3 regions of the Shewanella spartinae genome follow, and region 3 is predicted to be linked to each of the others. Evidence: predicted binding sites of a transcription regulator. Region 3 holds the regulator's gene; each other region holds the start of a gene.
The links. The regulator sigma-54, encoded in region 3, starts transcription at its own class of promoters, with help from an activator protein. The targets are predictions, from matches to a motif close to GTTGGCACGNNNNTNGNNT.
Positions count from the first base shown of each region.

Region 1: K0I31_RS00260 (formate dehydrogenase accessory sulfurtransferase FdhD) is a predicted target of sigma-54. The motif match lies at 6,594-6,612, and genes of this name have one in related genera.
Region 2: pdsR (proteobacterial dedicated sortase system response regulator) is a predicted target of sigma-54. The motif match lies at 1,586-1,604, and genes of this name have one in related genera.

Region 1 covers NZ_CP080418.1:61,521-72,078, reverse strand. The annotation lists gene K0I31_RS00290 (formate dehydrogenase subunit alpha) at 1-2,340, opposite strand, end outside; gene K0I31_RS00285 (twin-arginine translocation pathway signal) at 2,392-2,592, opposite strand; gene K0I31_RS00280 (TorD/DmsD family molecular chaperone) at 2,759-3,424, opposite strand; gene K0I31_RS00275 (4Fe-4S binding protein) at 3,435-5,105, opposite strand; gene K0I31_RS00270 (DUF3306 domain-containing protein) at 5,293-5,883, opposite strand; gene K0I31_RS00265 (DUF3305 domain-containing protein) at 5,883-6,353, opposite strand; gene K0I31_RS00260 (formate dehydrogenase accessory sulfurtransferase FdhD) at 6,649-7,494, shown strand; gene K0I31_RS00255 (substrate-binding domain-containing protein) at 7,518-8,423, shown strand; gene K0I31_RS00250 (putative nucleotidyltransferase substrate binding domain-containing protein) at 8,519-10,408, shown strand; gene K0I31_RS00245 (3'-5' exonuclease) at 10,416-10,558, shown strand, end outside.
Region 2 covers NZ_CP080418.1:2,052,725-2,063,282, forward strand. The annotation lists gene pdsS (proteobacterial dedicated sortase system histidine kinase) at 1-812, opposite strand, end outside; gene pdsR (proteobacterial dedicated sortase system response regulator) at 815-1,507, opposite strand; gene pdsO (sortase-associated OmpA-like protein PdsO) at 1,727-2,482, shown strand; gene K0I31_RS09235 (marine proteobacterial sortase target protein) at 2,522-4,858, shown strand; gene K0I31_RS09240 (class GN sortase) at 4,858-5,646, shown strand; gene K0I31_RS09245 (GGDEF domain-containing protein) at 5,712-6,731, opposite strand; gene K0I31_RS09250 (PqiB family protein) at 6,888-9,512, opposite strand; gene K0I31_RS09255 (paraquat-inducible protein A) at 9,499-10,131, opposite strand; gene K0I31_RS09260 (paraquat-inducible protein A) at 10,124-10,558, opposite strand, start outside.
Region 3 covers NZ_CP080418.1:3,958,277-3,968,834, forward strand. The annotation lists gene kdsC (3-deoxy-manno-octulosonate-8-phosphatase KdsC) at 1-76, shown strand, start outside; gene lptC (LPS export ABC transporter periplasmic protein LptC) at 73-630, shown strand; gene lptA (lipopolysaccharide transport periplasmic protein LptA) at 617-1,162, shown strand; gene lptB (LPS export ABC transporter ATP-binding protein) at 1,159-1,890, shown strand; gene K0I31_RS17115 (RNA polymerase factor sigma-54) at 2,025-3,512, shown strand; gene hpf (ribosome hibernation promoting factor) at 3,543-3,830, shown strand; gene ptsN (PTS IIA-like nitrogen regulatory protein PtsN) at 3,833-4,276, shown strand; gene rapZ (RNase adapter RapZ) at 4,273-5,121, shown strand; gene K0I31_RS17135 (HPr family phosphocarrier protein) at 5,114-5,389, shown strand; gene mgtE (magnesium transporter) at 5,490-6,857, shown strand; gene K0I31_RS17145 (response regulator transcription factor) at 6,962-7,645, shown strand; gene K0I31_RS17150 (sensor histidine kinase) at 7,657-8,919, shown strand; gene K0I31_RS17155 (hypothetical protein) at 9,039-9,287, shown strand; gene K0I31_RS17160 (hypothetical protein) at 9,369-9,581, opposite strand; gene K0I31_RS17165 (FG-GAP repeat domain-containing protein) at 9,846-10,558, opposite strand, start outside.

The DNA of each region.
Region 1 (10,558 bases), 720 kb from region 3:
GCGACGAGGCGTATACAGAGGCTCACGGTGAACCGGAATATCATCAGGGAAGTTCCAAACGATACAACGGGCCTTAGCGTTACCAAATGGGATACAACCGTGCTTGATGGCGACACGCTGGATACCACCAGAGATATCTGTCTTCCAGTTCTTACCTTCGGCAGCCGCTTTCTCTTCTGCGGTCAGGTCGTCCCACCAGCCAAGTTGCTTGAGCATCTTGTCGGTAAACTCTGGGTAACCGTCCTTGATCTCACTGCCCTTAGAGTAAGAGCCTTCGGCCAGGATGTTGTTACCATCGTGCTCAACACCGTAACGGGCACGGAAGTTACCACCACCGAAGCGGACTTCACGGTCGGTACGGTAGAGGATCTGGGTACCTGGGTGCTTCATCTCAGGTGTGCCCCAACATGGCCAAGGCAGACCGTAGGTTTCGCCCTTAGCTGGACCACCCGGTGCTTCCAGGCTCTTGATGTCGAAGGTGCCCCAGTTTTCCTGGTGCATCTTGAGACGCTCTGGGCTCTGACCTGTGTAACCAATGGTCCACATACCCTTGTTGTATTCACGGACAATATCTTCGATCAACGGCTCGTCACCGTTCACCTGGATATGCTTACACAGTTCTTTCTCTATGCCCCACTTCTTCGCCAACTTGTACATGATGACGTGGTCAGGCTTAGATTCGAACAGCGGCTCGATCACCTGTGAACGCCACTGCAGTGAGCGGTTAGAGGCAGATACCGAACCATAGGTCTCGAACTGAGTCGCCGCCGGCAACAGATAGACGCCGTCTTTACGGGTATGCATCACACCCGCCATGGTTGGGAATGGATCCACAACCACTACTGTGTCCATCTTATTCAGTGCTTCACGCACCTCACGGCCACGGGTTTCGGTGTTGACCGATTGACCCCAGAAGAATGACATACGGATGTTGTCTTTCTGAGCGATCTTAGACTTGTCTTCCAGCACGCCGTCGTGCCAACGAGAACAAGGAATACCGGTAGAGGTCATAGGATCCTGACCCAGACGCTGTTCCTGGTCAAAGCGAGCCTTCACCCACTCATAGTCCAGATCCCATACGTTACACCAGTGCTTCCAAGAACCTGTCTTCAGGCCATAGTAACCAGGCAGGGTGTCGAACAGCAGACCGAAGTCGGTAGCGCCCTGTACGTTATCGTGACCACGGAAGATGTTAGTACCACCACCAGAGACGCCCATATTACCCAGGGCCAACTGCAGGATACAGTAAGCACGGGTGTTGGCATTACCTATGTGGTGCTGAGTACCACCCATACACCAGACTATGGTGCCAGGCTTAGTCTCGGCCAGTGTCTTGGCCACACGGTACATCTGCTCTTTAGGCACACCGACCACGTTTTCAACTTCTTCAGGGTTCCACTTAGCGGCCGCTTCGCGGATACGCTCCATGCCGTAGACACGCTGATCGATGAAGGTCTGGTCTTCCCATTTGTTTTCGAAGATATGCCACAGCAGACCATAGATATAAGGAATATCGGTACCAGGGCGAATATGCACGTACTCGTCGGCCTTAGCCGCAGTACGGGTGAAACGAGGATCGACAACGATAATCTTCGCGCCGCGCTCTTTACCTTCCAGAATGTGTTGCATGGCAACCGGGTGCGCTTCTGAAGGGTTAGAACCGATAAACATCATCGCCTTGGCGTTGCGGATATCGTTGAACGAGTTGGTTTGCGCACCATAGCCCCAGGTGTTGGCAACACCGGCTACAGTGGTAGAGTGACAAATACGTGCCGAGTGGTCGACGTTGTTGGTGCCCCACATGGCAGCGAATTTACGGTAAAGGTAAGCCTGCTCGTTAGAGAACTTGGCACTACCCATGAAGAAGACTGAATCCGGGCCTGATTCCTTACGGATATCCAGCGCCTTCTGGCCCACTTCCTCGATAGCCTGATCCCAAGAGATACGCTTCCACTTACCACCTTCTAGCTTCATGGGGTACTTGAGACGCTTCTCACCATGGCCGTGCTCACGTAGAGACGCACCCTTGGCACAGTGGCCGCCGGCATTGAATGGATGGTCGAAAGCTGGCTCTTGGCCTGTCCACACACCATTTTGTACTTCGGCATAGATACCACAGCCCACTGAACAGTGAGAACAGATGGTACGCTTCACTTCAGTTGGCGCATCATGTGGCACTTCTTTCGCTTCGGCTTTGCGCATCATTCCAGCGCCAAGCATAGAGGCCGCGGCAATACCACCAGTAGCAAGACCTGCAGACTGAAGGAACTGACGACGACTTAGACCCAGGGCAGGCTTTTTAGCGACTTCTGCCTGGTCTGTTTTGCGGGTTAATCGCATCACACACTCTCCTAATGTTATTGAATTACTGCGTAATTACTCGTCCAAGGCTTACTTGGTACGTAAAGACGCGTAATAACTACGAATATGATCTGTCTCGTGGTAACCATCGCCGTGCGCTGCATCTTTTTGAGGTGCAGGCGTTGCCGCCGCGGCCTGGCCGCTCACGGTTGCCACGGCACCCGCTGCACTGCCCAGGGCTAATGCTTTTAGCAATTGACGACGACCCATATCAGAAGCTTGCTTCTTCATAGTGTCTCCTTGATGTTGACTCAATTTAGGCTCTAGTCTCATCATCTCGGTCGATTTGGCTTTGCAGCCTATCGACACTAAGACCAGAACCCGACGCTTGGTGAGGGTTGCCCCTCGGTTTCAATATGTCGGCGCGCTGGCGCCGACCACTAAGCTAAACCACAACCTAGGACGCGAGTTCGCTGGCTGTCGGTTCAATCTTCTCCGCTTCGCTGCCAGGGCAGTTCACCGGAATATCTAACTTAAGTTGTTCAAATTCGTTGGCTTCGATAACGAAAAACGCCTTCGCCAGCTGGGCCACGGTGGCATAGAAGGCCGCGCTCGGCGCCCGTCCCAGGTGGTCACAGAAGCGCTCGATCCAGCTGCCGATGTGGCGTTGGTAAAACGCCAACTGGCGGAAGCCAGGCGCCTCGAGGATCAGGGTGCCCATCACCTCACACAGGGCGGCCACATGATCTTCCGGCTCCTTCACCTCTTCGCTGCGCTCAAACCCCAACTGAGCCAGATCCTGTCTGAGCAGGGCCAGCGGCTTGTCCATCAGCGAGCCCGTCATGAACCAGCTGCCATAGGGCAAGATCTCACCGCTACCCACGCCGAGGAAGATGTTGAAGTACTCATCTTCCAGCTGCTCAGGGGTAAACTGCTCCGCCGCCAATTTCAGCGCCAACCAGGCCTTGGTCATGTCGCTGTCATCGTCGGCATCTATCTCCAGGGTGGAAAGGAACTGCAATAGTTCAGCACTTGGCTGCTTGCGTAAAAGCGCCGCCAAAAGCTGGTAGATATCGGCTCTTAACTGATCGTTTTCTGAAACTTCTCTTACTAATTCGGTCATGGCTAAACTCTTATCGCAGTTGCTTTTCAGGATCTTGAAGTATGTCTTCAAACATGTCTTTTACCCGGCAGTCGCTACACATCTTCAGACGCTCGGTATTGGCACTGAAGGCACTGTGTCCGCCGACTACATCCAGCATCCGTTGCACCATGGATTGGGTGGCGAATGGGGTACCACAACGAATACATTCGAACGGGGCCTCCTCATTCAGGGTTTGACGGCTCTGACGAGCAGTCGCATCGAAATTAATCTGTGGTGTCAGGCTGATCACCTTCTCCGGACAGGCCGACTCACACAAGCCGCACTGCACACAGGCTTGCTCGACAAAATAGAGCGCCGGCTTCTCACCGCCGTCGGTCAGCGCCTGAGTCGGACAGGTCGACACACAGGAGAGACACAGGGTGCAGTTATCGGTATTAACGCTCACCTTACCGTAAGGAATATTACTCTTGCTCAGGCAGGCATCGGTAGAGGCCGCCTGGCTGTTGAGGTGATCGATCGCCGCGTAGAGAGTCTCACGCTTGGTGGTGGCGGCAAATTCGCCCGGCACTATCATGGGCCAGCTGGCGCTCGGCTCGATCAATGTGGCCAGGTCGGCAATCTGACTGGCCTCAATCACGCTGACACGCTGTGGCTGACCCATCTCGTCGAGGATCTCGTTGGCCAGCTTGAGCTCGCCGTTGAGCATCTGGGTCAGGGTTGGCGCCGTGGCCTCTGTGTTGAGCACCAAGATCTGACGCGCGCCCCAGGCCAGGGCCGCCATCCAGTGATCCATGCTGGCGACCGTGATCTCCTCCAGCTCCACCGGCAAGATGGCACCGGGCAGCTCGTCGCCGATCAGCGAAGCTCCCAGGCTGGCATCGTGGAATAAAATCACAGGCGCGGTCTGCGCCGCACTACGGAAGCGTGTCACCAACTTGTTCAGGTAGGAGTGCAGCGCCTGTGGCGTCGGCAGGTCATAGCTGATGGCGCCGGTCGGGCAGGCATTGGTACAGCTGCCCGCACCGTGGCAGAGGTAAGGGTCGATCTCTATCTTATGGTCCACGCTGGCGATGGCATCGGCGGGACAGAAGTTGAGGCAGCGATTACAGCCATCGATACCGTTTCTGTGGTGGGCACAGATATCGCTGTTCACCTTGACGTAGCGCGGCTTGTCGAACTCACCGATCAGCTCGGGCAGCTGGGCGATGGCATCCATCAACTTGGCCTCATCCTGCCCCACGTAGAAGTAACCCGGCGGCAGCATCTCGAGGTTGATGCAGGGTGCTTGGCTCAGGTCGAGGATCAGGTCGAAATGGGCCTTACGAATGGCCACCAGGCTGAGATCGGCGGTGCCATTGTCATGCTCAACCTTGACCTGGAACTGACCCAGGAAGCCTTTGATCTCGACGAGCTTGTTGTAATAGCTCTCGACATCTTCGGCGGCGTTCATCACCTTCTCCAGGTGGTCTTCATCCTGGCTGGTGATCGACTCGTTGGCCAGAATGGCGCGCTGACCCATGTTGGCCAGCTTGTCGGCCGCCAGGCGTGCCAAGTCTTCCGGGCCAATGATCAACACATTGCCCTCTGTGGTGTAACTCACTGTGGGTGGGATCAGGTTTTGCAGAATTTGTGTCTGTCCCAACACTTGCTGGCGCACCTGTTTCAGGTGGGCCAAATTGTCGCTCGTCTCTAAATGCATGCTCACATTGCGTTCCTAAGCAGTATTTGGCTGCTGTATCAGCCGGGTGGCTGTTGTGCTCTGACGGCATGCGCTTGTTGCGCCAGCTTCACCCTAAGTTCAACGATTATCTAACTCGTTGTTAATTGTCGTTAATACAGCAATTCACGTACCAAATTTATGGATTTAAAAGCACTCTAAACTTACCTTAAACAACAGGAGGCTTGGTTGAGGCCTGTATTTCTGGTTCATTTTGGGACACCTCATCGGATGCCCTGTCCAAATTGTCCTCGACCTGCGCCGTGGCATTTTCCTGCTGTGCCAGCTGGGTTTCCGCCGTCTCGGCAGCCGCCTCGACCGTCTCTTCATCCTTGGTCAGATGCCTGAAGACCTTCTTGGCTAGCTCGGCCGAGACCTCGGCGGTCAACTTGGGCTGATCTGTATAGTCCAGGGCATATTCCAGCAGGCCATCGATCTCGTGATAGTGTGGCTGCTTCCACAGGGCCCTCAGGGCCGCCGTCTTGGCATCGGGATCGACGTTGTCGGCCATGAAGCTGGCGAAGCTGCCGCCCACCTCTATCTTCTCGGGATCCGGCAGGTCCTCGGCGGTCAGTATCTTCTTCTCTTCGGGAGCGACTTGGTCGCTAGCTTCAACACCGTCCGCGCCTTCGGCCTCAACCGATGGCTCGACCAGCGTTTCATGGGCCTGTTCGGCCAGACGCGCCGCCTCTTCCTCGGCCTGCACCTGTTGGCGACGCTGGGTCCAGCGTGCGAAGAGTCCGCTTGGCTTATCACTCATCAGGACACTAGCCCCCGATCCGGATTGGTACTCGGCCCCTCGTTCTTACGGCGATTGACATGCTTACGCCTATGGGCGCAGATCTCCACCTCGCCGTGGCGGGTGATGAAGGCCTCGATCCAGCAGGCGATCGCCTTGGGCATGGGGAAGTTCAGCACTGGGGTGTCCCCCTCCAGGCAACCGGCTGCGACATTTTGGTCGGCCGAGATATAGGCGGGCACCCAGGTGCCATCTTCCAGCTCGTCGCACACCACGTAGAGCATGGCGTTGTCCATATCCAGGTTGATGCGATAGCTGCCGCGCTCATCTTTGTAGAGTTCAAGCATCACTATGTGGGCCCCGGCTGGTGCGGGCTGGGTGGCGGGAACTATCTGATCTAATTCCCAACTTTCAGCGGTCCAGCGCCCCATCTGTTTCTCCACCTTTTTCAGTGAGACATACATGGGCCATTGACTTTCGGTATGTTGCATTGCGTCTCCGTTTTGCCTAGCAGGCCGGCGTATTGCTGATTCGCCGGGCATTGGGTTAGCGATAGACCTAACAAAGCAATTTACATGCCATCGCTAGAAGGGGAATAGTTTGAACTGGATCATCAAATCCCTAACAAGCGTAGGACAATTTGTCCTAAAAGCCATTTTGGCCGGGACAGAAAAGGGCGACATAGCACAAAGTCGACGCCTGGATCACGCATTTACACTCGAAATCCTTGCGTGGGAACGATACTTGCTATGCTCAGTGCGCCCCCAATGCAATAAGACGAGAGCAATGACAAGTTTCAAACACCCCACACTGGTCAAGACCCAAGCCGATGCCCCACTCACCATGGCGGTGAAAGCCATCAACGAGCAGGGCGAAGTGGTCGACAAATATATCGCCTGCGAGCGCCCCCTCACCCTCTATCTAAACTGGCGACCCATAGTGACCCTGATGACACTGGGTGCCCGTCCCGAGGCGCTGGCTCTGGGCTATTTGAAGAACCAGGGCTTCATCAGCGACGTCCATCAGCTCGAGTCTGTGATTGTGGATTGGGAGGTCAACTCGGCGGCGGTGATCACCAAGGAGTCGACGGCGCACCTGGAGGAGAAACTGGCGGAGAAGACGGTCACCACAGGTTGCGGCCAAGGCACCGTCTATGGCGGCTTCATGGATGGCGTCGAGGATATCCGCCTGCCCACGCCGCAGCTGAAACAGAGCATGCTCTACAGCCTGCTTAACAACATCAGCGCCTACAACGAGACCTATAAGAATGCCGGTGCCGTACACGGCTGTGGCCTGTGCGAGGGCGATCAGATCATCGGCTTCGTCGAAGATGTCGGCCGTCACAACGCGGTCGACACCCTCGCCGGCGAGATGTGGCTCAAGCAGCAGGGCGGTGGCAACAAGCTGTTTTACACCACGGGCCGTCTCACCTCAGAGATGGTGATCAAGGTGGCCAAGATGGGCATTCCTGTCTTGCTGTCGCGCAGCGGTGCCACCCAGATGGGGCTGGAACTGGCCCAGAAGCTGGGGATCACCATGATCGCCCGCGCCAAGGGGCGCCACTTTCTCATCTATCATGGTGCGGAAAATATCGAATTTGATGCCACACCGCCGAAACGTAACCTAGGTTAACGGCGAAGGTTAAAGGATTATCCATGACTGAACCCAGCGAACTCGTCTATATGAGCGCCAAACAGGTCGCCGAATATCTCGATCTGAACGAGAAGAAGGTCTACTCCATGGCCAACGACCGCATATTGCCCGCCACCAAGGTGACGGGTAAATGGTTGTTTCCCAAGATTTTGATAGACCGTTGGGTCATGGACTCCTGCCATAGCGGCATGCTGTCAGATCGCATGCATATCACCGGCAGCGACGATCCCCTGCTCTCCATGTTGGTGGCCCGTCTCATGTCAAAGATAGGCAAGAGCGACTTGATTAGCTACAGCTCAACCGGCTCCCGCATGGGGCTGGATCTCCTGTCGCGCGGCTACGCCGACGTCTGTACCCTGCACTGGGGCAATGTGGAGGAGCGCAACATACGTCACCCGGCATTGCTCAAGGGTTACCCCAACCACCAGCAGTGGGTGATGGTGCACGGCTACACCCGTCAGCAGGGGCTGATGATGCGCAGCGAGATGCACCACAGATGTCAGGAAGAGGAGAAAGTGATCGGCCTGCCCTGGCGCTGGGTCGGCCGCCAAGCCGGCGCAGGTAGTCAGCAACACCTGGAACACTGGCTGATCAAGCAAGGTGCCAGCATAGAGCAGCTCAATCCGCAGATCACCGCCTATAGCGAGCGTGAACTGGCGGGCTTCATCGCCCGTAACGAGGCCGACATCGGCTTCGGCTGTCAATCGGTGGCGCTGGAGAGCGGCCTAAGCTTCGTGCCTCTGGTGACCGAATCCTTCGATTTCGTGATGCCCCAAGGGATCTACTTCCGTCGTCAGCTCCAGGCCCTGTTCGAGATGCTCGGCAGCACCCAGACCCGCCAACTGGCGGCTCAGCTGGGCGGTTATGATCTCAGCCAGTGCGGCCAGATGTTGTGGACGGCCCACTAAGCTAAGGGATCTTTTTAGGCCAGGCGCCACACATAGCCTGGTCTATGGGGTAGTATGTTAGCCATGACAGGAGAAAATCAGCCACAGGCAGATCTATGGAAGCAGAGTTAAACGAGATCCAAAACTTCTTAAGCCAATATCCCCCGTTTAACGCCCTGCCCGACGAGGTGGTCGCCATGGTGAGCCACCATGTTGAGATCGCCTACTACCGCCAAGACACCCCCATCATCCACTTCGGCGATCAGATCCATGACCTCTACATGGTGCGCAGCGGCGTGGTAGAGGTCTACCGCCGCAAGGGCGAACTCTATAACCGCCTGGACAGCGGCGATCTCTTCGGCCAAATGGGCCTGCTGACCAACAACAAGGTACGCTTCCCGGTCAAGGCGATCGAGGACACCCTGGTCTATTGCATCCCAGAGGCGATCTTCCAGCAGCTGTATGATGAGTACGACACCTTTGCCGACTTCGTCGAGGTGGAGGACAGTGCCCGCCTGCGCCAGACAGTCTCTAACACCAGCGAACAGAACGACCTGACCACCTCTAAGGTGAAGACACTGCTCACCCGCGACGCCCCTGTGATCCACAAAGGAGAAAGCATACAGCAAGCCGCCATTATGATGGCCCAGGAGAATGTCTCCGCCCTCCTGGTGATCGACCCAGATGCCTTGGAGGATGAAGACGGCGACACCAGCCCACTGCTTGGCATCATCACAGACAGGGATCTCTGCACCCGAGTCGTGGCCGAGGGGATAGACCCGGCCACCGAGCTGGCCGGCGTGGTAAGCACAGAGGTGATCACCCTAGATCATAACGCCTATGTCTATGAGGCCATGCTCACCATGCTGCGCTACAACGTGCATCATCTGCCTGTGTGCAAGGGACGCAAACCCATAGGCATAATCGAAGCCACGGATATCGTCAGATACGAGTCGCAAAACTCCCTGCTGCTGGTGAGCAGCATCTTCCAGCAACAGAGTCTGGAGGAGCTGGCCGCCCTCGCCACCCAGGTCAAAGACAGCTTCGTGCGCCTGGTGAACGAAGACGCCAACTCTCACATGGTGGGCAGCGCCATGTCGGTGATCGGCCGCAGCTTCAAGCAGCGAATACTCGAGCTGGCCGAAGAGAAACTCGGTCCACCGCCCATCCCCTACTGCTTCCTGGCACTAGGGTCCATGGGCCGCGACGAGCAGCTGATCGTGACCGATCAGGACAACGCCATCATACTCGACGACGACTTCGACAAGGCAAAGCACGACCACTACTTCAGCCAGCTGGCCAACTTCGTCTGCGATGGGCTGGATAGCTGCGGCTACAGCTATTGCACCGGGGATATCATGGCCACCAACCCCATGTGGCGCATGACACGCAAAGAATGGGAGGCCTGTTTCGCCGACTGGATAGACGATCCAAACCCCAAGGCGCTGCTGAATGCCTCCATCTTCTTCGATCTCGACGGCGTCTATGGCCGCCTCAAGTGGGCCGAGCAGCTCAACGGCTTCATCGTACGCCGGGCACGCAAGAACAACCGCTTCCTGGCCTGCCTCGCCCGCAACGCCCTGAATCGCACCCCGCCGCTGGGTTTCTTCAAAGATTTCGTGATGGAGAAAGATGGCCGTCACAACAACTCCATCAACCTCAAGCGCCGCGGCACGGCGCCGCTGGCGGATCTCATCCGGGTACATGCCCTGGCGGTGGGCTCACGCGCCCGCAACTCCTTCGAGCGTCTGGACGACATCATAGACGCCAACATCTTACCCAAGGGACGCGGCGAGGATCTGCGAGACGCCATGGAGTTCATCTCCATGGTCCGCATCCGCCATCAGGCCTTAGACGTGGAGCAGGGAATCGATCCCGACAACAACATAGAGCCAGAGCACCTGTCGGATTTCGAGCGCCGCAACCTCAAGGATGCTTTTCAGATCTTGAGTAACGCCCAGAACTTCCTCAAGTTCCGCTACAACGCCAGCAACCAGTTTAAGTGAGCCTAAGATGCTGAAGAAGCTATTGTCACCGCCGAGCATCGACTGGCCGGGTAAGTTTGAGCAGAGGCTCAAGACCACGGAACATCAGGGTTTACGCCAGTATTATCTGGGCGGCCTGCCGGACCCCGACACGCCGCTGGCGGAGGTCGA
Region 2 (10,558 bases), 1.9 Mb from region 3:
GGCACCAGTACCGTCCCCAGCTTGGTAACATCATCCGTGGCCGAGGTGCCGACGATCGCCTCGACGTTACGTTCCTTTCTGTCGTTAACATCGACGATGGCAAAGCCCAGCTTGCTGCCCACCATCTCAAGCGGCATCCTCAGCTCGATATTGTAGCCTTTCTCTGTCTTCAGCCATTTGCCCTGAATGCGCACCTCAGGGGTGACGGGCTGGGACTTGCGGGGATCGGCGGGCAGCTCGAAGGCGCTGATCCAGCCGTCGCGTATGGTGGCGACGATATAACGGCGGAACTGGCCGTCGGGCGCCAGGGTAGCGATGGCCAGATGATCGTTGTTGTCGATGCGCAGGCTGTTGGTGCCGCGGTAGATCACCTTAGGATCTGTCACCTCGAAATAGCCATAGAGGTAGCCGGCATACTTGCCCACCATATGGGTGAAACTGACGTTGAGTGGCTTGCCGTCATCGGCCTTAAACAGCTGGTGATCGGCGCCGTAGGTCACCGCGCGGTGGCGGTTAGAGGCCCATTCGCCCAGCTTGCCATCCAGATGGATAGGGCCGGTTAAGGGATAGGCGTAAAGATCCCGCCCCTTTTTTACTTGTGACAAGAAGCTCGCCTGCTTGTCGAATAGCTTGGGGCGTTCATGCAGGGCGGTGGCCAAGGCCTGGGTGGTGCCTTCAAGAGTCTTTTCCTGGCCGTGGCGCAGGTATTTCTCCATCTCCCACACATATTGATAGCCAAGCCAAGGCAGGCAGAGCAGGAACAGGGAGAGTACGGCGACCTTAGTGCGCAGGCCGATGGGCAGATTAAACATGCTTAGTCTTGGGTATCCCAGCGGTAGCCCATGCCGTAGACGGTATCGATGCAATCGAATTCTGGGTCTTGACTGATAAATTTCTTACGGATCCGCTTCACGTGGGAGGTGATGGTGCTGTCATCCACATAGATCTTGGCGTCCTGCATCAGCGCCTGACGGCTACGCACATGGCCTGGGCGTTTGGCCAGGGCGTGCACCATCCAAAATTCGGTCACCGTCAGCTCAATAGGCTGCTGTTTCCAGTAGACCTGGATGCGGTTGACATCTATGGTCAGGTTGCCGTGCTCTATCATGCCATCTTGTGGGTTAGCACCATTTTGGATGTCCGAGCGCCTAAATAGCGCCGCGAGGCGAGCGATTAGATGGGGGAAGCTGACATCTTTGCTCAGATAGTCGTCGGCGCCCAGTCTCAGGCCGCAGACGGTGTCGAAGTCACTGTCTCTGGCGGTCAGAAAGATGATAGGCAGGGTGTTCGACATGGCTCTGAGTGACTGGCACAGGGTAAAGCCACCATCTATCTCATCTTCTAGGCCTATGTCGATGATTGCTAAGTCAGGCAGACGTGTGTTGAAGGCCTCCATGGCGCTGGGGCGGTTGGCGTACGCCTGCACAAAGTAGCCTTGCTGCTGCAGCACCTCTTTGTAGTTTTCGCGGATAGCCGCCTCATCTTCCACTATTGCAATACGCTTCATGATCCATCCATTACAGCTTAGGGTTTCTGGAGTGTGACTATACAGCAAAATACCCGGGAGAAAAGTGGCCCGGGGTAAAAGCCATTTTCTTGCCACATTTGGTCTGCGCATCGTCATTTTTGCACCCCGGACTTGCCATTTCACTCAGGTTTAATGACCTCATCGACAGGAACCACAGGGTTCTTATTTACCAATCCATGTCAACTTGAGGATTTTCCCATGAAGAAGCAGATCATTGCCGCATTTATCAGTGTTTCGTTATTTGGCAGCTCAATGGCTTTCGCTGCCCCCGCAACTCAAGCGACTCAAAGTACAAACAATAGCTCGGCCGATGAAGAGGCGCTTATCGGTGTGGGCTCTGGCATAGTGCTGGGTGCCGTGGTTGCCGGCCCTGTGGGCGCGATTATCGGCGCCTTCACCGGCGGCATGATAGGCCAGACGGTGGCCAACGACAGCGAGATCAAACAGCAGCAGGCCACGTTAGCCGAGCAGGAGAGCCGCATGATGGCGCTCAAGCAGCAAAATGAGGCGCTGCTGACGGTGCAGCAGGAGTATCAAGAGGCCAAGGTGGAACTGGCACAGCTTAGACAGCATCAGGGCACCCGTTTGGAAGAGCTGGCCCTGGGGCTCAACGTCCAGTTTAAGACGGGCTCATCGACCGTCGAGCCGCACTTTCAGAGTCAGCTCAACGAGGTGGCCGATGCCATGGCGATCTCGCCGCAGCTTAAGTTAGATCTCACCGGTTACGCCGATCGCCGCGGCGACAGCAGCTACAACCAGGCCCTGTCAGAGCAGCGCGTGGCCGAGGTGAGAAGCTACCTGGTATCCAGAGGCGTAGATGAGGCCCGTCTGGATGCCAAGGCCTATGGCGCCAGCGCGCCGGTGAAGGATGAACAGAGCTTCGAAAATGACTTCTTCGATCGCCGCGTCACCATCAAGTTGCTGCCTGGCGATACCGCCCTGGCATCTAACTAGATCCCGCACCATGAAGCAACGCGTAAAAGGAGAAGTAAGATGTTGCCACGCCCGCGTCTCAGGATGAACCAGACCGACCTTTGCCCCCCGAGGGGGGCGCTTTTTTCTCGCCAGCGTCTGGTGATCGCCGCCTTGGTGTTCAGCGTCAGCGCGATTGGCTCGACGACGCCGGCCTTCGGGCGCATGGGTCAACCGGCCGGTGTCAATGTGACGGCTGCCAAATATGGTGAGCAACTGCACCATTTCGATCTGCCCGCCGCCGATGAGCCCATTTTAGGCCAGGGTATGCTCGAGTATCGCTTAGATGGCGTTCAGCTAACGAGCAAGTTGCCCGCTACGGCGCTTGCCGTGGATACCCAGGTGCAGATGAATATCTCAGGTTGGATCAACCGGGTGTCGGTAAAGCAGGTGTTTGTGAATGACAGCGAGCATTGGCTCAATGGTCGCTATCAATTTCCGCTGCCTCACGATGCCGCGGTCGACAGCCTCAAGCTGCATATCGGTCAGCGAGTGATAATCGGTGAGATCCAGCCCAAGGCAGTGGCGAGGCAAACCTTCGAACAGGCCAAGGCCAGCGGCAAGAAGGCCAGCCTGGTGAGTCAGCAAAGACCCAACATCTTCACCTCAGAGGTGGCGAATCTGGGCCCGGGCGAGGCACTGGTGGTGGAGATCGCCTATCAGCAGCAGGTGCGTTATCAAGATGGCGAGTTCAGTCTGCGTTTTCCTACGGCAATCACCCCGAGATACTTTCCCAAGGGGCAGGCTCCAGACTTAGAACAAGCGTCAGTTAACGATATACAAGGACTTAACGCCCTGAATGAGGGCGCACAGAGCGATGAGCACAAGCTCTATCTGGATGTGGTACTGGACGCCGGTATGGCCATCAGCCGACTGGAGACCCCCTATCATCAGATGCGTCAGACCCAGCTTGGCGGCACTAAGATAGGGCTCAATCTCACGGCCAACCTGCGACCCGATCGCGACTTTCTGCTTAAGTGGCGGCCGTTGCTCGCCGAGCAGCCAAGCGCCGTGATGTTTGCGCAATTAGGCAAGACTCATGAATTCAAGAACCATGAATTCAAGAATGAAGAATCTCTTGCATCTTCACAGGCTCGCAATGATCAGGTGGTGATCGAAGCGAAAGCGAATCAAGCGGCCGAGGTGCAAGCGAGTGATAAAGAGGCGAAGGACAGCTATGCCTTGGTGATGCTGATGCCGCCCCAGGATAAGGCGAGGGTGCGCCTGCCAAGAGAGCTGACCCTGGTGATCGACACCTCTGGCTCAATGACGGGGGACTCTATCGCCCAGGCCAAGTCGGCCATCTTAAACGCCTTAGCCGGTCTTGGCAGCCAGGATACCTTCAATGTGATCGCATTTGACAGCAGCGTGCGCAGCCTGTCTCCGGTAGCCTTGTCAGCAACCGCGGCCAACCTGGGCAAGGCTAATCTGTTCGTGCAGAGCCTGGAGGCCGATGGCGGCACCGAGATGGCCCCGGCGCTGCTGCGGGCCTTGAGTCAGCCAGAATCAGGCGTGTCGCCCATCTCTTCGGCCGTAAAACCCGAGCGTTTGAAGCAGGTGGTATTTATCACAGATGGCGCCGTGGGCAACGAGGCCTCTCTGTTTGCGCTGATCGCCGCCAATATCGGCCGCCAGCGGCTGTTTACCGTGGGCATAGGCGCGGCGCCTAATGGCTACTTTATGGAGCGCGCGGCCAGGGCGGGGCGGGGCACTTACACCTATGTGGGCAAGATAAGCGAGGTGGATGCCAAGATAGGTGAGCTACTTGAGAAGATTGAATCCCCGCAGATCAGCGATGTGACCCTGACGCTGGACGATGGCTCTATCCCCGACTACTGGCCGGTGCAGATAGGCGACCTTTACGCCCATGAGCCCATCATGGTGGCACTGCGACTCACGCCCGCCCAGAGATCGCGCAGCGATGCCCTGATCATCTCGGGTGATCTCGATGGCAAGAACTGGCAGCGCCGTCTGGCGTTGACGGGGGGCGATAAGCCCAGGGGGATAGATCTTATCTGGGCGCGCAATCAGATAGCCAGCCTGCAGCTGAGTAAAAACGCCAAGAATCAGGCGGCGATAAAAGAGAGCGTGACCCGGTTGGCGATGGATTACCACCTGGTCAGCCCTTACACCAGCCTGGTGGCTGTGGATAGGACGCCATCACGCCCCGAGGCTATGGATGCCATGGAACTGTTTAAACCGGCTCCTATGCCGATGCAAAATCAGTGGCCGCAGACCGCCACCGAGAGTCGTCTCTACTTGGCACTGGGCGCCATGATGCTACTGCTGATCGGCGCCTATTGGGTGAGTTATCTGCCATGTCTGCGCGGGCTTTGGCGCAGACGCTTGGAGGCCTGATGATGAATCGTCGCAGACGCCTGGGACTCAGGCATGTTTTGCTTCTAACCGCCTTGATGGCGGCAATGACACTGATCTTTAAAGGAGGCTATATGCAAGCCAAGGCACATTTTGCCCAGTTCCTGATCGAGCGGGCATGGGACAGAACCTTAGCGGATCGTAAAGCCCATAAGCCCTGGAGCTGGGCCGATACCTATCCGATCGCCAAGCTGCACTTTGAGGACGAAAAGGGGCGGCGCCGCGGCGCGCCGCTGTATGTGCTGGCGGGCGCCTCCGGGCGCAATCTGGCCTTCGGACCCGCCGCCATCCTGGCGGATAATCAGATCAATCATTGGGGTAACACGGTTATCGCCGGTCACAGGGATACCCATTTCGCCAGGCTCGAGGGGATCTATCCGGGTCAGGTGATCACCCTGCAGGATGCCTCGGCCGAGACCATAAGTTATCGGGTGCTGGGGACTAAGGTGGTGGATGAGCAAGATACGGCGCTGCTGGCCCAAGAAGATACACTGCGTCTGACCTTAGTTACCTGTTATCCCTTCGACAGCCTGGGCGGCCAGAGTCGTCAGCGCTTCGTGGTGATCGCCGAGCCCATGCTTAGTGAAGGGGAGGGAGAGAATGGGGGTGAGGAGGCAGTAGCGACGCGTCTGCCCGCATCGCCCGATACGCCGACTATCTCTGAGGAAACTGAGTTATCTAATGTGCCTCAGTCGCCTCAGGGATATCAGTCGCCTCAGGGATATCAGTCACCTCAGTTACGTCAGCAATCGGGGCGACTCCAATCCTAGCGACTAGCGTTCACAGTTTGGCCTTTAGCGCTCACAATTAGCGATTAGTGCTCATAAAAAAGGGATCAGAGCGGCATCACCCGATTTCGGCCTAGGCGTTTGGCATCGTAGAGAAAGCCATCTGTGCGCTCGATGAGCGACTCGAAGGTGTCTTTCGCCTGCCACTCACTCACCCCAAACGAGGCGCTAATCTTATCGATCGTCTGATTCTTGCGTCTGTCCTTGAGGGAGATCTTCTCAAGTGTGCGACGCATGGCGTCGGCCAGATGGCGCGCCTTGCGCTGATGGCTGTTTGGCACGATTAAGGCAAACTCTTCGCCGCCATAGCGATAGAGCTTAACCCCGTCGCGGCAAGACTCGTTGAGGCGCTTGGCCACCGCCTTTAACACATTGTCGCCCAGATGGTGGCCATAGGTGTCGTTAAAACTCTTGAAATGATCCACATCGGCCAAGATCAGGCAGGTACCTTCTGGAGATTGAGCGAGCAGGCCCTTGAGATCTTGGTCGAAGGCGCGGCGGTTGAGGGCACCTGTGAGCGCGTCATGATAGACGTCTTGCTCGGAGCGTTTCAGCGCTTCTCTCAGCGCGGCGATCTCTTCCTGGGCCTTGTCGAGTCGACCGGTAAAATATTCGGTACTTTGACGAATATCGTCTGACTCCTTCACCAGATCCCGCACCAGCCCCAATACCTTCTCCAGGCTCAGGCCCTCCTCCTCGATGCGATTGAGGCGGTTGAAGTTGCTGTCCACACGCTGTTGAAAGACGGTGGCGTCCTGGTTGGTATCCTTGATCGATTGCGACAGCTCTATGGTCATGGCCTCCAGGTTTTGGCGCATGTTGAGCACATTGACCTCGCTGGGATCGGCAATATGTTCGCGGTAGAGCAGCTCGGCGGTGACCGGCGGACAGGTGTTGTACTCATTGACTATCCTGTCCATCTTGGTGATGAGTTCTGGATTTTGCTGACCTACGTAGGCGTACCAGAGGGCATAGTTGGTGGGTGTCGTCGGGATCTGATGCTTTAACATCAAGGGGACGGCTCTCTTGAGATTGATTGCGGCTTCGCGCAGCAAATCTTTGCTCATATCGACTCCAGAAAAACGTGGTCTCGTTTGCGCCAAGTAGATCAAGGGGCGCTAAGTGGTGCAATGTCTTGCGGTTGGCAGATGACGCCCCTTAAGCGGTCGCTAATTAAAGCATAGCCACCAAAGTGACGCCCTGCCTTTCTATACTAGAGAGCCTTAATTAAGACTTTGTTGATTTGGCGCCCATTTTAGCCAATTAGGATCCAGTTTGCTCTGCAGATTAAAGACCTGATCCTGGCCGATACGGTTATTGGCTGTGGTGGGGGATTGAGTCGCCACGCCTATGCCGCCGGCGATAATGGTCTCAAGTGAGCCGGTTTCTATCTGCGCGCCGGAGAAGAGGCCGAGATCGACCTTGATGCCGGAGAGATCCCAGAACTGACTGCTCTGGTTGACCAGGTGGCTATAGCTCTTGGCAATCTGCGCCGTCATCTCTACCTGAGTGCCCGTGGTCGAGAGTTGCACCTGTTTGACTTCACCAATCTTAATGCCGCGGAAGATGATAGGCGTGCCTATCTTGACCGAGCCCAGGTTGTCATCCACCAGGGTGAAGGTGAGGGCATCTTGTTTAAGCAGGGTAGGCGATTCGACGCTGCCCATAAAGTCATGCACCTGATTGCCACTCTGGCCTGGTAGCACAGACACATAGGGGCCAGTGATCAGGGTTTCGGCGGCGGTGACGCCGGAAAGCGAGATGTTGGCATCGACGATAAAATATTGGGCGTCGTCGGCCAGGAAAGGCGCGGCGTAGTCGCCATAGAGGTAGGCATCCACGCTGACGCTGCGTAAGTCCTGTGACAGCTTGACCCGCTCCACTTCACCGATCTGGTGGCCCTGATAGCGGATCGGCGCATGGCTGCTCAGGCGGGTGCTGGCATCGAACACTATGCTGATGGGAGTTGCCTTGGCGCGGGCCAAAGTCTCTGAGCCATAGAGATGGCTCTGATTGCCGATATCGTCTTGTTCCAGCAGTCCAAGGGAGACGCTACCCTTTAATGCGCCTTCCAGCGGCGCCACGTCTACCTTGACGCCGTTGAGGCTGGCATCGACGCTTAGCGCGCCGTTACGCCAGAAGATGGTGCTTGGCTTAACCAGAGAGGCGAACTGCTTGTCGATACCCAGCTCGATGGCAAAGTCTTCGCTGCTGGTGCGCCAGTTGACTCCCTGCACCTCACCAATCTGCATCTTCTTGTAGTAGATGGGGGAGTGGGCGGCGAGCCCTGCACCATCTGGGCTGCCCAGCACTATCTTGAGACGATTCTGCTTGGCGAGATAGCCTTCGGCCTGCTTGGTGTTGGCAAACAGCGGCAGCAATTGGCTAGGATTAGCGGTCTTCTTGCTGCGGCCTTGCACCAGGCTGATGGCGCCCTTGGTGAGCGTGGTCAGATCCCTTGTGTTTACGCTCACGCCGTCAAGCGACGCATCGATGGCCAGGGCCGATTCGGCAACGAAGTGGCTCCCCTGATGGATAAGCTTGGCAAACTCTGGCCAGATCTGGACGCGGTAGGCAAGACCCGAATAGTCAGGCTTAAACTCAACGCTATCTACCTGACCTATGGGCAGCTGCTTAAAGCGCACCTCGGCGCCGGCGCTGATCCCCGGGTTCTCCTCGGCGCTAAGGCTGAGCATGAGCGGTGATTGCGAGTGTTGCGGTGCCTTGGCCAGCAACGGATAGCTGGTCTGGTGCTCGCCGCTGCCCGGTAGGAAGGCTACCACATTGCCAGTCACCAGGCGGCTGGCATGCTTGATGCCGCTGAGTGAAAGATCCGCGCCCTCGAGCCAGAATTGGCTGTCTGTGCCTAACAGCTCGGCGTATTGGGTGGCGATGCTGGCATCAAAGCTGACGCCCGTTTCTGTTAGATGAGTCTGGGTGATCTGCCCGATACTGATGCCGCGATAGACGATGTCGGCGCCTGTGCTCAGGCTATCGGCATCGTTGGCCGTGAGGCTAAAGGTGATGCCGCCCAGGGCATGTTCGTTATCTTCGAAGATGGTGAAGGTCTGATTGACGCTAGCCTGTTCGCTGCTGCCCTGGGATGAGAAGCTGACGCCGCCGGCGAGGATAGCCGACAGGCTCTCTGTCTTGACCTTGATGCCTGAGAGCGAGGCGTCCAGCGCCAGGCCCGAGACGTTCCAGAAGCGTGAGTCTTGCTTCACCAGATGGGCATATTTCTTCTCTATATAGGCATTGAAGAGGATGCTGTCGTCGTTCACCAGGCGGTAGCTGACTATTTTGCCAACAGGGATCTGACGGTAAAACACCTGGGAGCCCACATCTAAGGAGCCGAGGGATGCGCTGGTGAGTTCTATCATCAAGCCGTCTGAGCCCGGCGCCACAGGCGGGGCCTGATCTTCGGCGGTAAATTCGTTCTTGTAATCCCCCTCGCCTGGCTGGATGGCGATATAGTTGCCCGAGAAGAGGGCGTCCAGCCCCTCGACGCCGGTGATCGAGGCCTTAGGGGTCACCAGCCAAAACTTGGTTTCATCGCGCAGGAAAGGCGTCGAGCGGTAGTCCATCAGTAGATCTACGTATACGCCCTGAAGCTGGTCGTCGATACTGATATCAACCACCTTACCCACGGTGAGGCCCTGGTATCTGACCAGCGTCTTACCCACGTCTATCCCCGTGGCACTTGGGAAATGAATGCGTACCTCGACGCCGGATTCGCGAATACTCTTGATGCCCAGCCAGGCACCGAGTGCCAGGGCGATCAGTGGAAGTAGCCAGATGGGAGAGAAGAGTTTTTTCTTAACGACTTTTGGTGTTTCAATTTGTGTCATCTTTCGATTCCAATCGGTCCCAGAGTAAACGCGTGTCTAATACTTTTGCCGCCAGCTGTGTCAGCAGGATCACCAAGGCGAAGGCGGTGGCTGCTGGCGCGGGTTTGGCATCCCAAATCTGCCCCATGTTTATGAGCGCCGCGGTAATGGAGATCACAAACAGATCCAGCATGGACCAGCGGCCTATCCATTCGATGATATGAAAGCCGGCCATGAGTGTCTTTTTCGAGATCGGCAGGCGATAGCTGATCGCCGTCAGATAGAGCGCCAGCCCAAAAATCTTCAACATGGGCACTAAGATACTGGCGGTAAACAGAATAATGGCAATAGGTAATAGGTCTAGGTGCACCAGATGGTTGATGCCGCTGAAGATGGTGTCCTGGCGAACCTGCCCTTGACTGGTCATGATAGTGATGGGGTAGAGGTTTGCCGGAAACAGCAAGATGGCGGCGGTGATCAGTAGCGCCCAGCTCTTCTGTACGCTGGTGCGATCCCGGCTCTGCACCGCTTGTCCGCAGCGCGGGCAGTTACCCTGCTCGAGATGGCACAGAAACTTGCAGGTAGGGCAGTTGGTCAGCCCCAATGATTCGCCTTGAGGAGGCTTGCTGAGCTTACTCATCCAGTACGCCCCACATATGTTCTATGTCATATTCACGCTGCATGAAGATCACCATGATAAACAGCATGGTGAAACAGAAGGTGCCGATGCCAAAGTAGAGGTCGGTGTAATCGGAGAGCTGAAATACCGAGACGAAGATGCTGATCATATAGATCTCCAGCATGGAGAGCTGGGCCAATAAGCTGTGCTGTTTCAGTAGCTTCTTATAGATGTTGCGAAAGAAGGGCACCTTGAGTCGGTATTTGACGATCAGCACCTGAGTCAGAATCGACAGAATAAGTAGGCCGGGAGCGATCACCGCCGCCACTAATACGGCGATGCCCACTACCCAATAGCCCTGGGAGGCAACGGCCATGGCGCCGCCGGCTATGGTGGTGGTGCGAATACTGCCCAGAAAGTGCATCTCAAGCACTGGGAAAAAGTTAGC
Region 3 (10,558 bases):
CGCGTTGCGTGAACTAACGGATCTCATCCTGCTCAGCCAGGATAAGTTTGCCTCGGCCCACGGAATGAGCATATGAACAGAGTCACGCTGGCGATCATCGCCTTCTTCGGCACCGCACTGATCCTCTATTGGCAGGTTCAGTCGAAAAAGGGCAGCGAAGAGCTGGCCCTGGATAATGTCGATCGTCCCGACTACATAGTCCGGGATCTCAAGAGCGTGCAATACAATGATGAGGGTGGTATCAACAGCCGGGTATCGGCCAGTCACATGGAACACTACGCCGAACGCAACCAGACCTACTTTACCCAGCCCATCTATCTGGTCTACCCCGACAACGGCGATGCCCAGTGGCGCCTGAGATCCACCAAGGGCACATTGGACAAAAATAGCGGACGGGTCACCCTGGAAAATAATGTTATCATTGATGCCATTAGCCCAGAGGAACCGATTCAGACCATAGAGACCACCTATCTGGAGCTGGATCTCAATACTATGATTATGACATCCGACAGAAGCATTCGGATCACAGGGCGTGATTTCCTCATCACGGGGGAAGGCTTATATGCCGATCTCAACGCCCAAAATATCAAACTGACGAGTCAGGTAGAAGGAACATATGAAACTAAATAGCCTTATTCTTGCGGGCCTGCTGCCCCTGGTCAGTGTTGGCGCCTATGCCAAGGTGAACGACCTGCTGCAAGAGGTTAAGATCTCTGCCGCCAGCCAGGAAGCCGACATTAAGAACAACCAGATCATCTTCCACGGTCCGGTCGAGGTCACCCAAGGCTCAATCAAGATATTGGCCAGTGAACTACGCGCCTTCAGCAAAGAGAAGAACAGCGGCAAAATACTGATCGCCACCGGTAATCCGGCCACCTACTCTCAGGTGATGGAAGATGGCCGTCCAGCCTCGGCCAGCGCCAAGGAGATACGTTACGAGCTTTCCAGCCGCACCCTGACACTGATCGGCGACGCCACCCTGGAACAGGAAGGCAGCCAGGTCACGGGCTCACAGATCCGCTACAACATAGAGCAGCAACAGCTGATCGCCGAGAGCACAGGCAAAGACAGAGTGATCACCATCATTCAGCCTGAGAACTATCAGGAACAGATCCAGCCAGAGCAGAAGCCCGAGAAGAAACCAGAACAGGAAAAACAATGACAGACCTGATCTTGAAGGCGGAGAACCTCGCCAAGAGCTATAAGAGTCGTGCCGTTGTCCAAGACGTGAGCCTCACGGTAAAGACCGGGCAGATCGTCGGCCTGCTGGGGCCAAACGGCGCCGGCAAGACCACCACCTTTTACATGGTCGTCGGCCTGGTACAGAGCGACAAGGGCCGCATCTTCATCGACGATGACGACCTGACGCTAGACCCCATGCACCTGCGCGCCCGCAAAGGCATAGGCTACCTGCCCCAGGAAGCCAGTATCTTCCGTAAGCTCTCGGTGCGGGACAACATCATGGCCGTGCTCCAGACCCGCAGCGATCTTAATAACGATGGCCGCGAAGAGGAGCTGGAACACCTGCTGGAAGAGTTTCACATCACCCATATCCGTGACAGCCACGGCATGGCGCTCTCGGGCGGTGAACGTCGCCGGGTGGAGATCGCCAGGGCGCTTGCCGCCAACCCTAAGTTTATTCTTCTCGACGAGCCGTTCGCCGGGGTCGATCCCATCTCGGTTATCGACATCAAGAAGATCATCGAGCAGCTCAAGAATCGCGGCCTGGGGGTGTTGATCACCGACCATAACGTGCGCGAAACATTAGACGTCTGTGAGAAAGCCTATATCGTCAGCCATGGTAATCTAATCGCCGAGGGCACACCCGCCGAAATCTTAGACAACCAGCAAGTACGAGCAGTGTACTTAGGTGAACAATTCAAGCTATAGTTAATCTTATAATGGGGCCACAGAGGAAAAACCACGCGTTAATTGTGGCCTTAGGCACTATCCGATATATTTGTCCGGCACATATAGCCAGAGCTTTCTCATTTTATAATTAGAAACAAGGGAATAGCAGTACGATGAAAGCGTCACTTCAGCTCAAAATGGGTCAGCATCTCACCATGACGCCCCAGCTACAACAGGCCATACGTCTGTTGCAGTTGTCGTCATTAGAGTTGCAGCAGGAGATCCAGCAAGCATTAGAATCCAACCCGCTACTGGAGTTGGATGAAGAGCAGGAGAGCGCCAGCATCGAGCTGCAAGACGATAGCGTCGGCGACAGCTTCGACAACAAGTACGACGACAAGATAGAGCTGGATTCGAGCCAGGATAACTCAGGGGTCGAGACCTCAGACGCCCTGACTCAAGACTCAATGCCAGACGAGCTGCCGGTGGATACCACCTGGGATGAGGTCTACACTGCCTCGCCAAACTCAAGCTCGGGCGCCATGCGCGACGACGACATGCCTTTTCAGGGCGAGACCAGCGAAGGTCTTTACGAACACCTGGAATGGCAGAAGAACCTGACCCCTTTTTCCGATAACGATCTGGCCATCGCCACCGCCATCATCGACGCCATCGACGAACGCGGTTACCTCACCCAGACCTGTGAAGATATTCTCGAGGCCATGGGCGACCCTGAGATCGAACTCGACGAGGTAGAGGCGGTGCTCAAACGGGTACAACACTTCGACCCTATTGGTGTGGCCGCCCGTGATCTCAGCGAATGTCTGACCATTCAGCTGGCCCAATACAGCGACGATACCCCACACATCGCTAACGCCCGTATGCTGATCAAGGAGCACCTGGATCTCATCGCCGGACGCGACTTCCGTCTGCTGATGCGCAAGACCAAGCTCAAGGAAGATGAGCTGAGGGATGCCATCGCCCTGATACAGACCCTGAATCCCCGTCCCGGCCTCGCCATCACCGCCAGCCGCGACGAGTACGTGATCCCGGATGTGACCGTCACCAAGAAGAAGGGACGCTGGGTGGTCGAGCTTAACCCAGACAGCATGCCCAAGATCAACGTCAATCAGCAGTATGCCGCCATGGCCCGCAGCACTAAGAGTCAGGCGGATGGCCAGTTTATTCGCGGCCACCTGCAGGAAGCCAAATGGTTCCTCAAGAGCCTGGAGAGTCGCAACGAGACCCTGCTCAAGGTGACCAACTGTATCGTCGACTTCCAGCAAGGCTTCTTCGAATTTGGCGAAGAGGCAATGAAGCCCATGGTACTGAACGACATCGCCGAGGCGGTGGAGATGCATGAATCCACCATCTCGCGTGTGACCACGCAAAAATATATGCATACCCCGAGAGGGATCTTCGAGCTTAAATACTTCTTCTCCAGTCACGTCGGTACCGACGATGGCGGAGAGTGCTCTTCTACAGCAATACGTGCCTTCATCAAGAAGCTGGTTGCTGCGGAAAACCAGAAAAAGCCATTGAGCGACAGCAAGATGGCTCAACTCTTGGCCGAACAGGGGATTAAGGTGGCTAGACGCACCATTGCCAAGTATCGCGAGGCAATGCTTATACCGCCCTCGAATCAGCGCAAGAGCTTATAAAACAAACCTGGAAACTGGAGGACTATCTTTATGCAAATAAACCTGACTGGGCACCATATCGAGATCACCCAATCTCTACGAAGCTACATCGAAGAGAAATTCACAAAGCTTGAACGTCATTTCGATCAGATCAATAATGTGCACGTTGTATTAAATGTCGAAAAGTTGCAACAGAAGGTTGAGGCAAAGTTACATCTCCGTGGCGGAGAAGTGTTCGCAACATCCGAACATGCGGACATGTATGCCGCGATAGACTCCCTGATTGACAAACTCGATCGTCAGGTCATTAAACACAAAGAGAAGCTTACTAAACATTAACGATGGAACTGAGTACCATCCTGCGGCCGGAGTGCACCACCTGCGCCACTCCGGGCAGTAAGAAAAAGGTACTGGAGCTTATCAGCGACTTAGCCGCTGTCCAGTACCCCACCCTCTCCTCTCAAGAAATATTTGAAAGCCTTCTGGCTCGAGAGAAAATGGGCAGCACAGGTATAGGCAATGGTATCGCGATTCCTCACGGACGGCTGACTAACATAGATCAACCCGTGGCCGTACTGGTGAAATGTGCTGAACCAATCGCATTCGATGCCATTGACAATCAGCCCGTCGATATCCTTTTTGCGTTATTGGTGCCCGCAGATCAATGCGAGCAACATCTTAGCACCCTGGCCGCTATGGCCGAGAAGCTCAATGATAAGGCGATCATGAAGCAGCTAAGAAAGACCCAAGATGAATCCGAACTCTATCAGGTGATCACCCAATGAAATTGGTTTTGGTATCCGGACGCTCAGGATCGGGAAAATCCGTCGCACTCAGGGTCCTAGAAGATCTAGGCTACTACTGTGTCGACAATCTGCCCTTGCAGATGATGGAATCCCTGCTGGAGCAGCTCAAGGGACGCAGCGATCTCGTGGCCATCAGCGTCGATGTACGCAACATGCCCAGCGAAGAGATCCAGCTGGAAAAACAGCTGGCCAAGCTCCCCAAAGATACCGAAATCTTAAGTTTCTTCCTGAACTCAAGCGACAATGTGCTGCTCAAGCGCTATAGCGAGACCCGCAGACTACACCCGCTGTCACGCTCTAAGGTCTCCCTCAAGGAGGCAATTCAGCTCGAGGGCAAGTTGCTCGACCCCATAGCCAAACTCGTGGATCACTATATCGACACCTCTAACCTCAACATCTATGAGTTGAGCGACAAGGTGCGCGAGATCCTGCTGGGCACGGTCGACAAGGAGCTAGTGATCAACTTCGAGTCCTTCGGCTTTAAATATGGCATGCCGACCGAAGCCGACTTCATGTTCGACGTGCGCTTCCTGCCCAATCCCCATTGGGAACCTGAGCTAAGGCCTCTGACCGGCCTGGATGAGCCAGTGCAGCAGTTTCTGAGTCAGCAGCCACTGGTCAACAAGTTCATCTGGCAGATCGAAAACCTGCTGGAAACCTGGTTGCCACACCTGGAGCGCAATAACCGCAGCTACCTCACCATCGCCATCGGCTGCACCGGCGGCCAACACAGATCTGTTTATGTGACCGACCAGCTCGCCAAGCTGTTCAACAAGGGCAAGCATAAGGTTCAGGCGCGCCACCGAGAGCTAAAGCATGACTAAGTTGGCTCGCGAGCTGACCATCTGCAACAAGTTGGGCCTGCACGCCAGAGCGGCGACCAAGCTGGCGGTGCTCGCCGCCAAGTTCGACGCCGAGGTCACCCTGATCCAGGGCGATAAACAGGCCTCTGCCGCCAGTGTACTCGGCCTCCTGATGCTCGAAACCGGCATGGGTAAAACCATCACCATCACCAGCGAAGGCAAAGATGCCCAGGCGGCCCTGGATGCTATCAGCGCCCTTATTGACGCCAAATTCGATGAGGCCGTATAATCGGCTCGCTTTGCGGTGCCCGCTTAATTTCGTCCTATACTTATCATAGACTTACAAGCCTACCACCCAAGCCGTTCAATCAACTGCCAAAGGAGGAGCTATGCCGATCGAATTGTTAGATAGTGAAACCACAGATCAACGCCTTAATCAGCTCACTCAAGCCTTAGGCAGCGGCATGTTTGTCCATGTGCGCAGCATGCTGCACGACATGGCCGCCTCTGATATCGCCTTTATCCTGGAATCTTCACCACCGCGCACCCGTCAGGTGCTCTGGCAGCTAATCGATCAGCAGCACACGGGGGAGATCCTCGACGAGCTGGGCGAAGAGCTCAAAGATACCCTGATCACTCAGATGAGCCCAGAGCGCGTCGCCAAAGCGGCCGAAGGCATGGACACGGACGATCTGGCCTACATACTGCGTAGCCTACCCGACAGCGTCTTCAATCAGGTGTTGCAGTCGATGACGGCGCAAGACAGGGCCAGGGTAGAGCAAGCCCTTTCCTACCCGGAAGACACCGCCGGCAGTATCATGAACACGGACACGGTAACCGTGCGCCCCGATGTCACCATAGATGTGATCTTGCGTTACCTGAGGATCCGCGGCGAGCTGCCCGATGCCACCGACACCCTCTATGTGGTGGATAAACGCGACAGCCTGCTGGGCGGTGTGCGCATTACCGATCTGCTGACCTGCGACCCCAACGCCTCGGTGCGGGAGATCATGAACGACGATCTCGAAGGGATCCCCGTGGGTATGGACGACGGCGAAGTCGCCCAGCTATTCGAGCGTCACGACTGGGTCTCGGCCCCCGTGGTCGAAGAGGAGACCAACCGTCTGCTGGGGCGTATCACCATCGATGATATCGTCGACGTGATCCGTGAGGACGCCGAACACTCCATGATGGGGATGGCGGGGATGGACGACGACACAGATACCTTCGGCCCAGTGGTCAAGAGTACCCTGAGGCGCTCCCTCTGGCTGACCATCAACCTGTTTGCCGCCCTGCTGGCCGCCTCGGTCAGCAACATGTTCGAGAACACCCTGGAGCAGTTTGCCACCATCGCCATCTTGATGACCATAGTCCCCAGCATGGGTGGCGTCGCCGGCAACCAGACCCTGGCGCTGGTGATCCGCGGTATCGCCCTGGGGCAGATAGGCCAGAGTAACTCCCGCTGGCTGATCGGTAAGGAACTGGCCATCGGCTTTCTCAACGGCCTGCTCTGGTCCATGCTGGTATTTGCCGCCGTCTGGCTGTGGAAGGGCGACATTGCCCTGGGCGGACTGATCGGCGGCGCCATGCTGATCAACATGACGGTGGCCGGTCTGGCCGGCGCCTGTATCCCACTGCTGCTGAAGAAATTCAATGTCGATCCCGCGCTGGCCGGTGGCATGGTGCTGACCACGGTCACTGATGTGATCGGCCTGTTCGCCTTCCTCGGCCTGGCGACCCTGTTCCTGCTGCATTGACACCTAGGCGCATCTCAAAGCTCAATCGGATGCGCTTGAATTTCAATGTTATCGACATCTTTTTCACGCTAGGATAGGTAGAGTCATCCGGCCAGAGAACTGTCATGCAAAATACTCAAATACTCATCATAGAAGATAATGCCGATGTCGCCGGTGTCCTGGGGGACTATCTCGAATCCCAAGGAGCTCAGGTGGATTATGCCAGCAATGGCGAGCTCGGCCTGCGCCTCGCCACCGAAGGGCACTTCGACGCCATAGTGCTGGATCTCATGCTGCCCAAGATGGACGGCTACGCCGTGGCCAAGGCCCTACGTCAGCAGGGCTCCAGCGTGCCCATATTGATGCTGACGGCGCTGGACGACAAACAAGATCTGCTGCAAGGCTTTCATAGTGGCGCCGACGACTATCTGACCAAACCCTTCGATCTCGATGAGCTACATGTACGCCTGCTGGCGTTGATTAAGCGTCAGCTCGGGCGCGTCGCCCAGGGCTGTCAGCAGTGCGGGCCGCTCACCCTCAACATCGCCGAGCACACCGCCTATCGTGATGGCAAGAAGCTACAGCTGACCCCAAGCTGCTATCAGATCCTCCACCTGCTGATCTCCCGCGCGCCTAACGTGGTAAAACGTGAGGAGATAGTGCAGCACCTGTGGGGGGAAGAACCGCCCAACAGCGACATCTTGCGCAGTCACATGTACCAACTGAGAAATCAGGTGGATAAACCCTTCGACACCCCCATCATACTCACCGTGCCTAAGATAGGCTTCCGGTTAGACGTGAACCAATAGAGGCCCAACAGGTGCAAAAAACCGCCAAGAGTCTGACTCGCAAGCTAAGTTTCTACTTCGGGGGGATCGCCCTCTTGGTGGCCGCCATCCTCTACCTGCTCAGTATATTTATCCTCTACTGGGTCGAAGATGAGCTCAACCGCCGCAGTCTGGAGCAGATAGCGCCTAGCGCTATGGCGGCATTCGAACAGGGCGCCGAGTCGCCGCTGGTGTTGAGCACCACTATCGTGGCCTATAACGATGCCGCCAGCTTACCCGATGAATATCAGGGCATTATCGATCTGCCCGTCGGTTTTCTCGATGAGCTGCACGACACCTTCAAGGAAGATATCTTCATCTTTCGCGGCCAATATGGCGAGGGCGAGGCGACACATCCCCTGATTCTGGTGATGAATGCCGAGCAGGTAGAGCTGAGCCGCAACGAGTGGAATAACATCAGCCTGGTGATCCTGGCCGTCACCCTGATGCTGTTTGCCCTGTTCGGCTTTGCCATCACACTGCTCACCCGCAGGCTGATCGCGCCCATTCGCGCCATCAGCGAGCAGCTCGAGGATTCGGAGGGCGACCAGAGCTTTAGAGTCTCCAAAGATGCCACCCAGGAGTTTCATGCCCTCACCGCCAGCCTCAACCATTATCAGCAGCAGATCGCCCAGCTGATCCGCCGGGAACAGGCCTTCTCCCGCTACGCCAGCCATGAGCTGAGAACTCCATTGACCATTATTCAAGGCGCCAGCCGTCTGCTGGAGCAGGAGGGCAAACCTGAGTTTATGCAGCGACAACGGGCCCGTATCGCCAAGGCCGCCAGCAATATGCAGCACATCATAGACGCGCTGCTAAGCCTGGTGAAACAGGAGAAGGGACTGAGTTCACCCGACCTCAGGCCGCTACAAGAGAAAGAGCTAAAGCAGATCCTTGCCGAGGTCGAGCCGCTGGCGAGCCAGAAACAGATCCAACTGAGCCTCACCCTAGATGCCACGCCGCAGATTGCCCCCAGCGAGGCGGTGCTGCGCATGTTACTGATCAACTTGCTCAATAACGCCATCAACGCCAGCGACAGCGGCTGTATCGCCATTAGCATCGACGACGAGGGGATCTCAGTGAAAGATCAGGGCCGCGGCATGAGCAGCAGCGACACTCGCCCTCAGGGCCATGGCTTAGGGCTGGAGATAGTCGAGGCCCTGTGTCAGCGTTATCAATGGCGTTTTAGCCTCAGCAATTGCGACAAGGGGTGCATCGCCAGATTGCACTTTCCTGCATCAACCCATGCCTCCTGATGGTGCAAGATAGGTGCTGAGCCGAGTAATCACTCACTCAAGACCCAGTTTTCCGCCTGTCATCTAATTGGCATAAGTTTCGCTTATCCTAGCGCGGTCACGCACTAGGAGGCTTTCCCTTGTATTCACTCAAGACACAATGGCACACCAATGACACTGACGCCTTTTGGCAACCTCAATTTGACGGGGAACCAAGCCATGAAGAAGCGCCTTACCCGCACCCTCTGGGCGGTCATCCACAGCGGGGCGCGATAGATGCGCGTCTAAATGCGCTAGGTCGGGAAGAGATAGGCCAGAGCCAGCAGCTCAGCCTGAATAGGGAAATCATGACACTGGTCGCCGAACAGGCCAGGTTATCACTCAACTAGGCTTTCTAGCTCAACAAAATTGTTAAGCTCGGCCACCGGCGAATCAATAGCGCGGCGAAACGACGCTAGGATAGTAAGCCGCTAACGAGAACGCGGCGTGATATTGGAGAGGCTATCGAAGAATTTTTGCCTCTGCTTCTCGGCATCGAAGCGGCGCACCATCTGCCACTCCTGAAACAGGGCAATTGCAAACCCTATGACCACCACCAACAAGCATCCGGCTCCCAGGTAGGTGATGATATTTACTGCGACATCTGCTCCTGCAGAACTGCTGGCGCTGCCAAAACCTATCATACACAACCCTTACACTTAGTCTCTGGGTGACCAGGAGTCACCTTCGACCTCAGGGTAGCGATGAAAAATTAAACAAAACTTAAGCCAATTAGCCCCCTCGAGAGGTATTTGTGTTAGTGAGAGCTAACTCACTGAAGCAGAGCGGGTTATTACCGGCCAATCGAGCCCAGCTTAATTGCGACAAAGTGTATCACCAGGTCCGAGCCACCTTGCCGCGACCGACACAACGGGCAAAACTGACACAACTGACAAAGCAGCCAAGGGCTATTGGGTCATGATCACCAAAAACTGGCTCTGCAGCTCGGCCTTATCCTGCCTGCCATACTTGATAAGCAGATCCGCCTTACCGTCTAGATTAAGATCTTCGCTGCTGAGCATGTCGCCATCGATAGGCAGGGTGAGCTTGAGGCTTTCCTTACGATCGAAGGGCTTGCCCTTGGCACTCCCCAGAAACAGATCCAGCTCTGTGTCGCCGTCGGAGAGCAGCAGATCCTGACGCTTGTCGCCATCGATATCCGCCAGCTTTACCACGGGCGCACCGCTCTGGCCCGAGGTCAGGCTGAAACTCAGCTCCACCGACTTGCTCATGTTCGGTTTGGCGGCGAAACGCCGCTTATCGTCCATGGTAAACAGGTGCACGTCCTGATCGATACTGCCCGACACCAGGGCGCCGATGATCTGCGACAGGCCAATATCGAACCCAGAGACCAGCACCTCGCTGCGACCATCTAGGTCGATATCCACCAGCTCGAAGCCCGTCAGGGTGCCATCGCCGCGGATCACGCTCTGGGGCTGCTTGCCAAAGCTCACTCCCTTGTCGCCCTTCACCCCCAGATAGATCTCATAATCGTTGACCCTATCCAGCACCCCAGAGCTCTTGGTGTAGCGCACCACCATGTCCACAAGGCCGTCGCCATCGATATCCTGCAGCGCCTCGACCTTACGATAGACGAGATCGCTCTGATCCAGCGCCTCGC